2 regions of the Paenibacillus xylanilyticus genome follow, and region 1 is predicted to be linked to the other one. Evidence: riboswitches for the same ligand, from Rfam matches in the RefSeq annotation. Region 1 holds a riboswitch; the other holds the start of a gene.
What was found. Region 1 has a riboswitch for ZMP and ZTP ahead of F4V51_RS13935 (bifunctional 5,10-methylenetetrahydrofolate dehydrogenase/5,10-methenyltetrahydrofolate cyclohydrolase). Riboswitches for the same ligand answer to the same signal wherever they lie in the genome.
Positions count from the first base shown of each region.

Region 2: it holds a riboswitch for ZMP and ZTP, as region 1 does, so the genes downstream of both, F4V51_RS26430 (TIGR01440 family protein) here and F4V51_RS13935 (bifunctional 5,10-methylenetetrahydrofolate dehydrogenase/5,10-methenyltetrahydrofolate cyclohydrolase) in region 1, are expected to answer to the same signal.

Region 1 is NZ_CP044310.1:3,109,115-3,113,854, forward strand. It holds gene F4V51_RS13920 (beta-galactosidase) at 1-28, opposite strand, end outside; gene F4V51_RS13925 (helix-turn-helix domain-containing protein) at 149-1,006, shown strand; gene F4V51_RS13930 (hypothetical protein) at 1,106-1,729, shown strand; gene F4V51_RS13935 (bifunctional 5,10-methylenetetrahydrofolate dehydrogenase/5,10-methenyltetrahydrofolate cyclohydrolase) at 1,875-2,669, opposite strand; ZMP/ZTP riboswitch at 2,781-2,862, opposite strand; gene F4V51_RS13940 (ribonuclease) at 2,988-3,425, shown strand; gene F4V51_RS13945 (barstar family protein) at 3,442-3,717, shown strand; gene F4V51_RS13950 (hypothetical protein) at 3,956-4,321, shown strand; gene F4V51_RS13955 (ABC transporter substrate-binding protein) at 4,548-4,740, shown strand, end outside.
Region 2 is NZ_CP044310.1:5,909,485-5,914,224, reverse strand. It holds gene F4V51_RS26445 (L-threonylcarbamoyladenylate synthase) at 1-762, shown strand, start outside; gene F4V51_RS26440 (manganese efflux pump MntP) at 978-1,538, shown strand; gene F4V51_RS26435 (low molecular weight protein arginine phosphatase) at 1,661-2,233, shown strand; ZMP/ZTP riboswitch at 2,371-2,452, shown strand; gene F4V51_RS26430 (TIGR01440 family protein) at 2,595-3,188, shown strand; gene glyA (serine hydroxymethyltransferase) at 3,458-4,705, shown strand.

The sequences.
Region 1 (4,740 bases):
TTAAAGATAATTTTGAGATGTGGCTCATTGCTGGGACAACCTCCTTGTGATATGTTCTTTACGATGAATTCTACTGTGTTCAATAATAAAAGAAATATCGTTACAGCTACATTTTATATGGAATAGATCATAGCGAGGTAGTGTGATAATGGCTAAAAAACATGCGGATTATGCTATAGTTGGACACAGGCCCTTTGGAATATTGATCGCAGGTCATTATAAGGAGTTGAACGGATATGAAATTCATCGACCAACGGGGAGCATCGACTGGTTATTAATGTATACGCTTTCGGGTGAAGGGGAAATACAGCATGGCAAAAATTCGATAACCTGCATAGCGGGGGATGTGGCGATTCTTATGCCAGGGCTTCCGCATCATTATCGAACGAAGCAGGATCATTGGGAATTTATATGGGTACACTTCATACCCGATCCCCATTGGAGTACTTGGTTGAAGCTACCTGAAACGTCAGCTCGTTTCATCTACCAGCGGATAGTTTCGGAAGAGGTACAGCATGATTTGCAAAATGCTCTTCAAAGATTGGTGCGTCATGGATTTTCGGATGGCCGTTCGGAACAATATCGCCGATTATCTGAGCTGGCCCTCGAGGAGACGTTGATTCACATTCAACACACCTATCCACCGGATGTTCCGGCGACGATGGATCCCCGAATTGCGGAGATCATGCGGTATCTGCAGATGTATCCTGCGCAGAAAATAAGCATACCGGAACTGGCGAACCGATGCTGTTTATCCACCTCACGCCTCTCTCATTTATTTAAGGAGCAGGTAGGGGATACGATTCTAAATACAGTTCACAAGTTCAGATTGGAGAAGGCAGCGCAGCTTCTCGCTGGAACGAATCGGCAAATCGCAGAGATTGCTGCGGATGTCGGATTCGACTGCGGTATACATTTTACAAGAAAATTCCGTGAAGCCTTTGGCGAGACACCATCGGCATTTCGGAAACGAAAAAATAACCTTCAAGCGAGATTGTTGGATTGATCTAATAAACTGCTGAAGCGAAAGACAAACCAAATGAAAGCATCTATAATGTGTAGAACGTAAAATAAAGTTGTAGCATCAGAGGAGGACAAGTGCAGCATGAACCTTTTTCACATCCAATCCATCATACACGGAACTGATCGAACTGCAGCCTTCCTGGAAGATAACTTTATCGGGATCGATTGGCCAGCTACAGGGGATTTGGAACAACTGCCGACTGAAGAATGGAAAGAGCAAATCGGGCAGCATTATGCCATACCTGAATCGGAGCTGAGCGGGATAATAGGTACCCTACAGGCATTTGTAAACATCATACAGGATGGAGATCATGTCTTAATTCATGACGATGAGTGGGTATATGTTGGAGATGTCGGTGACTACTTTTATGATGACTCCGTTAGCATTGAAGAAGATTCGATATGTCATCGGCGAGGCGTAACGTGGTTGGGACGAATTCCACTGACAGAGATAAACGATAAGGTACGTGCTCTGATTTCGAATGCTTCGATCATTTCAACATTCGAGTATCCACTTTCACAGGCTCAATTGGAGCCGTGGATTTCAAGAACTTCCGAAACGGAAACGGCAGTTCAACATTCGGTTGGCGTAGATGACGGAACAGTGCAGGAAGCTCTCGACGTACTAAGGAAGGCATTACAGAGTGAAGACGAGGAACTTCGTATTCGTGCGGCGACGGCCATTTTACAATATGCGAAGAAATAAAAAGAACATGAACAGATATGTAGAGTAACGAAAATGGAACTAGCAGATATACGAACTTTCAATGCTCATTACGGTTTATGTCTATACACTAAGAAGCACGCAAAGCCCTCATGAAACGAGTGAGCTTTGCGTGCTTTCGTACATATTATGATGTTTTTTCAGATTGCATGCAGGCTGATTTGATCGTGTGTTCGATCAGCGTAGCAATGGTTACGGGACCAACCCCACCCGGGACGGGTGTAATGGCAGATGACGGAGTCAAGCAGGATGAAAAGTCCACATCACCGATATTGCCTTTATTGTAACCTGCATCAATGACAACTGCACCAGGTTTAATCCAGCTTCCTTTTACAAAACAGGCTTTGCCAACGGCAGCAATCACGATATCTCCTGACTTCACGATTTCTTCCAGATTGACGGTTTTGGAGTGACAGGTAGTTACCGTTGCATTTCGGTTAAGCAGCATGGCTGAAACGGGCTTACCGAGAATTGGACTTCTTCCTATGACCACAGCGTGCTTGCCTTCGATGGGTACGTTATAGAAATCCAGAATGCGGATAATCGCTTGTGGTGTGCAGGAAGGGAAAGCGGCGATTCCAAAGGCATTTAACGCAAATCCTAGGGTGGTAACGCCATCCACGTCTTTCTCTATGCTTATAGCATCAAAAGCGGCTCTTTCATCGATATGATGCGGTACCGGGTGCTGCAGCAGAATGCCATGAACGGATACGTCTTCATTTAATTTGGTTATTTCCTGAATTAATTGCTCCGTTGTAGTCTCTGCAGGCAAAACCACTTTAATCGAATGTACCCCTATTCGGGCACATGCATTGCCTTTCATTCGTACATACGTTTCTGATGAGGGATCATCACCAACCAAAATAGTCGCTAGACAAGGTGTAATTCCTTTCTCCTTCAACCCGGCAACCTTCGCAGTCATCTCTTACTTCATAAAGTCCGCTACCGTTTGTCAATTCAACATTAGCTTCTCTGTACTCATGCTCATCATCGCCCTTTCCAAATAAAAAGAGGCAAGGAAATAAAACTTCCTTACCTCGGCCCAGGCGTACGGCTTGATTAGACATCATATGCTCCCTCACGGTTCACCGTGTTCGCCAGTTACATATGACCATATTACCTTGATAGTACTTCATTTTGAAATGTACATCAATCCTTTTAACTTTAGCTATACTTGGAACTGTGTTCAGATTGGTATATACTTTTTTGAGTTAAGAAGATTAAAAGGAGATTATAAGCAGTGTATATTAAAAAATGGCTAGGTGCTGTACTCATTATTCTTGCGACGATGCTGGTCGCAGGTTGTTCACTTGAATCGCTAACTGTAGATGATTCGACCCAGACTCAGGCTGTCTTGAACCAATTTGACGAAGTGGCCAATTATCTTGCCGAGCATCAGGAGCTTCCGGATAATTATATTACCAAGAAGGAGGCCAGAGCTTTAGGCTGGGAACCAAGTGAAGGAAATCTGCAAGATGTGGCCCCAGGCAAAAGTATCGGCGGTGATATTTTTCAGAATCGGGAAGGCCTGTTACCCAAGAAAAAGGGAAGAACGTGGTACGAGGCAGATATCAATTATTCGGGTGGAACCCGGGGGAGTGACCGAATCCTCTATTCCAGTGATGGCTTAATATACAAGACAACCGATCATTATCGCACGTTTGAACAAATCAAATGACCAAAGGTAGGATGGTATGAAGACAGTAATCATTGATGGAAATGATATTCATGGAAAAGAAGAGCTGCATGATATTCTTCAGGCGAAGCTGGGGTTAGATGACTCTTACGGGCGGAATCTCGATGCGTTATGGGATGTCATTACAGGCTTCATTTCAATACCACTAACCATTCAATGGGTGAATTTTGAGGCCAGCAGGGCTGTGCTTGGAGAATACGCTGATCAGCTATTGGAGTTAATGCGTGAAGCAGAAGAAGAGCTGGATCAATTTCAATTGGATCTGAAAATGTAAAAACGAACGGGCAGTCCGCTGAGGACTGCTTTTTTTAATGTGCAACATGTTCCATGAGACTTCCGTTAAGGAGTTAAGGAATCCACAGGAGGTGAGGGTCATTCCCAGGAAGTTATTGTACTTCATTTATGTTCTGTCACTGGTTAGTCTGACAACATCTTGTGCAAGCACGTCCACGAATGCAGATGCTGATAACGGTCTAAGCGAACTATATGTTGCAGCATTGGAAGAGGTCATCATGATAGATTCAGCTCTTAATAGATCAATGGAGTATATATCAATAGATTATGATCGGACACCTGCATTAAGTGATTCTGATGGACAACATATAATGGAGTTCTTACAAACGGAATATAAGGTGGACGTTTATAACCTTACTTATGAACAATTGCTTAAGCAAGGTTTATATGAAGGTAATGAAAGCAATCTCCGAGGAATTTTACTGCGGATCGAAAAGGTTGAGCTGGCGGACGAGAAGAATGAGGCCACACTTGAGGTCAGTAAATATCGATCGAATGAAGGTTCCATCTCTGTAAGAATAACGTTGCAATATAGGGATAACCATTGGATGGTAGTTGATCATAATACCTTGAAAGAGAGCTAATACAGGATAAGGATGGGAGATTACAAGGTTCCACGAATACTAAACAATCTGTCTTAAAAGTCGCCCATGGCGGCTTTTTTTTGTTCCTGTAATGAAAGCTGTCTGCGGGGTGAAACATTCAATATAACTACATTTTACAAAGAGAACTAGAATTAGCTTGTCAAATAGACTGCATCATGATAAAGTGATAACGATTATCAATATCATTTAAAAAGGTGGGTTTACATTGTTGAGGCGATCTAATTCGATCTTGCTTATACTGGCACTAACCGTGCTGCTGGTACTAAGTGCATGCGGTCAGACCAAGACGACGAGTACAGCGACGGATGCAAGTGCAAACACGGCAGAGCAGACAACTGACTCAGCATCAGCAACTGAACCAGCGACAACTGACGAAGGGGAGACCGTTACATACCAAT
Region 2 (4,740 bases), 2.8 Mb from region 1:
AAACCAGGCGCCGTATCCCCGCGGGTTACGGCTGGCTTGGACACGGTGGGTGTTCGCATGCCGGATCACCCGGTTGCTCTACAGCTGCTCGCAGCAGCGGCGTGCCCAGTGGCTGCGCCAAGCGCTAACCGCTCCGGGCGGCCAAGCCCGACGCTCGCTTCACATGTGAGCGAGGATCTGGCTGGCCGCATCGGCGGCATCGTGGACGGCGGCCCCACGGGTGTGGGCGTCGAGTCCACGGTAGTGCAGGTCGGTGACGACGGTACCGTCACCATCCTGCGCCCTGGCGGCATTACGGCGGAGCAGTTGTCCGCCGTTGCCGCCCATGTCGCCACGGACCCGGCGATTCTCGCGGGTGGGTCCGAAGGCGAAGGCAGCCTGGCGCCGCGCTCGCCGGGCATGAAGTACACGCACTATGCGCCCGCAGGGTCGCTGTGCGTGGTAGAGGGGCCGCCGCCAGCCGTGGCGGCCTGGATCAGCGCCGCCCTCGCGGAGGCGGCGCAGCGCGGAGAGCGCACCGCGGTGCTGGCGTTCGCCGAGCACGCGGAGCAGTACCGCGCCGATGCCGTATTCTCGCTGGGCAATGCCAGCGAGCTTGAAGAAGCAGCGCGCCGGCTGTATGCCGCGCTGCGCAGCTGCGATGAGCAGGGCGCCACATACATTGTGGCTGAAGCCTGCTCACGCGAAGGGCTGGGAGCAGCCGTTATGAATCGGCTGCTCAAAGCTGCTGGTCACCAACTTATACAGGTTGGTGACCAGTAACACCGTGACCGGAGCTGACAATGTCTCTCCGGTCCACCTAATCGGCAGGCCGTGGCAGCAAGCACAACCACACCACGGCCTGCCGATTAGAGCCATCCCCTTTTGACACGCTTGCCTGCGTCTCAGCCGACTATTCATTCTCTATCTCCCGTCATGTTTGTGTCCTTGTCCGCATATCGTGTACAAGAACCTTTACGTGACTTGGGGGTATGGGAATGTGGGATGTGTCTGCCCATTTGGGGCAGTTGGTAACCATTTTGATCATGGCCGTCGCCCTTGGGCTGGATGCCTTCTCGCTGGGCATTGGGATTGGCATGAAAGGCATTCGTTTGCGTGATGTGCTGCGAATCAGCTTGGTTACGGCCTTGTTTCATGTCATCATGCCGCTGATCGGCATGTACACGGGAAAATACGTCAGCTCTCTCTTGGGAGATATTACGACGTATGCCGCAGGCGGATTGCTCGTTCTGCTTGGGGGTCACATGATTCTGAATGCATTTCGTGAAGGTGACACCAAGCTGGTGGACCATCGCTCCATGCTCGGTGTGATACTGTTTTCACTCAGTGTAAGCGTGGATTCGTTTTCCGTTGGGGTGTCCCTCGGCATGTTTAGCAGTGATCTGGTGCTGACGGTACTTGCCTTTGGTGCATGCGGTGGAATCATGTCCGTCATGGGTCTGCTGCTGGGAAGACGAGTGAGCCAGAACCTTGGTGATTATGGTGAAGCGATTGGTGGAGCCATCCTGCTTGCGTTTGGACTGTTGTTTATTTTTTAATAGTCATAGAGCGAAGCAGTGCAGCCCTTGTGCAGTCATAACCAAACTCTTTAACTGTTCATCATTTAAAATTAAAATATTGCATCATTCGACAACATTTGCGAAATGGGGAGGCTATCACAATGAAACATATTTTGTTTGTATGTACAGGTAATACGTGCCGCAGCCCCATGGCGGAGGGGCTTTTGCGCAAGCTGGCAGCGGAACGGGGCATTCAGGTAGAGGTTCGTTCTGCAGGTGTGGCGGCAGCATCGGGAATGCCAATTTCCCGTCATGCCGAAGCTGTATTAAGAGATCATCAGGCGGAAGGGCCTGGTCATTCCACACAGCTTAACGCGAGCCTGATTGGCTGGGCAGATTTGGTCCTTACGTTAACGCGAAGCCATAAACAGCATGTTCTGCAGGTTTTCCCGGATTCGGTACACAAGACGTACACGCTGAAAGAATATGTGGAGAATGATAATCAGGTTCTGAATGATCTTCAGGAACTGGACAGCCTGTTCGCCACAATGGAACTGAAGCGTGCACTCGGTCAGGAGATTCTGGCATCAGAGCGTGAACGCGTGATTGAGATCCGGCAGCGTATTCCAAGCTTTGATATATCTGACCCGTTTGGCGGCAGTCGTGATGATTACAATATCGCCGCTGCGGAGATCAGAACTGCACTGGATCGCCTTCTGGACAAGTTGGGATAAACCCTGATTGTGCAGGTCATAGTAATGGGACAGTGAAGATTGAATTTTTAAATTAAATTGTTATGCAAAAACGAACACGTGGTGTAAATTACCCGTTGATTTTAAGCGTGGGTTGTTTTATGATGAAGGGGAAAACAGGGATCCGGTGTAACTGGCGACGAAGTGGGCACAACCACAATGGAGCACCGGAACAAACGGCCGGTCGCCTGGGCAAAAGAGCAATTCTGCGATACCCGCAGACTGCTCTTTTTTTCGTCTTTCATCTGATTATTCGCTATAATAGTACCTGAGATGCCGTGCATGAATACAAGAGCGGACTGCCGTGAGGAAGTCAGGCATGATTTTATCGGGAGGCGATAGGATGACTATTGAGTTAGATTCGGATCAACCCGGATTGCAGGAACAGACCGTAACCATTCTGCGTGAACTGGCACTTGCCGGTAAGCTTGGACCTGGACAGATCGTTGTGATCGGTACAAGCACAAGCGAGGTTGCAGGCCAAAAGATTGGTACGAGTGGTGCCGTTGATGTAGCACAGCAGCTTCTTGCAGGGATTCGCGAGGTGCAGCAGGAATTTGGCTTCGAGCCTGTGTTTCAGTGCTGTGAACATTTGAACCGTGCACTCGTGATGGAGCGTTCACTGCTCACGCGTCTTGGTTTGACTGAAGTGGGTGCCGTACCGGTTCCCAAGGCAGGCGGTTCCATGGCATCTGCAGCATATCGTTCACTGAATGATCCTTGTCTGGCTGAACATGTGCATGCTCATGCAGGAGTGGATATCGGGGAAACGATGATTGGCATGCACTTGCGGCATGTGGCAGTCCCCTTCCGTACAACACTTCGCTACATCGGGGAAGCCCGTGTAACGACAGCGTTGACCCGACCGAAGCTGATTGGCGGCGAACGTGCGGTGTATCAGATGGAAGAGCAACCAGATTCGACATTTTGTGACTGATATCTTCAACCTACTATAAAGCGAAATTAATGTTTACACGAAAACGGAGAGTGCAGGACAAATCTGGAGAAACGAAGTGCTTGCCTAAAAGCTTTCTGAAAGAAAGCTACATCGGAAGCATAGGCTATCACCGGATTTCCCCTTTAAAGGGGGATTCAAAAAAATCTGGGGATAACAGCGATCGGAAGATTGTGCTGCATTCGGAGTGGCGAGTGTAACCTTTCAATTTTGCTTTATAACTTCACTAATATACTGGGAGGAATTTAAACATGGAACAATTGCGTAAGAATGACCCTGCAGTACTTGAAGCGATGAATTTGGAATTGAAACGCCAACAGAACAACATTGAGCTGATTGCATCCGAGAACATCGTAAGTGAAGCGGTAATTGAGGCACTTGGATCTGTACTGACAAACAAGTACGCTGAAGGATACCCAGGCAAACGTTATTATGGTGGCTGCGAGCATGTGGATGTCGTGGAAGATATCGCACGTGACCGCGCGAAGGAACTGTTTGGAGCTGAGCACGTAAACGTACAGCCTCACTCCGGAGCACAAGCGAATATGGCAGTATATCTTGCCGCATTGAAACCTGGTGACACGGTGCTGGGCATGAACCTTGCTCATGGTGGACACCTGACTCACGGCAGCCCGGTGAATGCATCTGGTTTGCTCTACAACTTCGTGGCCTATGGCGTACAGGAAGATACATTCCTGATCGATTACGATGAAGTGCGCAAAGCAGCGTTCAAGCACCGTCCTCGTCTGATTGTTGCAGGCGCAAGTGCATACCCGCGTACGATTGATTTTGAAAAACTCGCTTCCATCGCAAACGATGTAGGTGCATTGTTCATGGTGGACATGGCCCACATTGCAGGACTGGTTGCTGCCGGATTGCATCCGAGCCCGGTTCCGCATGCCCATTTCGTAACAACGACAACACACAAAACGCTGCGCGGACCTCGTGGCGGTATGATCCTGTGCCGCAAATCCTGGGCAGCTGCGATCGATAAAGCGGTATTCCCAGGTTCCCAAGGTGGACCTTTGATGCACGTTATTGCTTCCAAAGCGGTAGCTCTGGGTGAAGCCCTGCAGCCTTCGTTCAAAACTTATGCACAAAACGTAGTGAAGAACGCTCAGGTTTTGGCTGAAACACTGATTGCCGAAGGACTGAACATTGTATCCGGCGGTACAGACAACCACTTGATGCTGATCGACACTCGCAGCGTGAACATCACAGGTAAGGAAGCTGAGCATGTGCTTGATTCCATCGGTATTACCGTGAACAAAAATGCAATTCCATTTGATCCGACCAGCCCGTTTGTAACGAGCGGCATTCGTATTGGTACTCCGGCAGCTACTTCCCGTGGCATGAACGAAGAAGCCATGGTTGCTATCGGTAAAATCATTGCAAAAACATTGAAAAATCCTAGAGATACAGCGAAGCTGGATGAGGCTCGCGCGGAAGTAACGGCTCTGACAGACCAATTCCCGCTGTACACAGATCTGAAATACTAGTCCACAGGCACATGGAATTATTGTACAACTAGAGC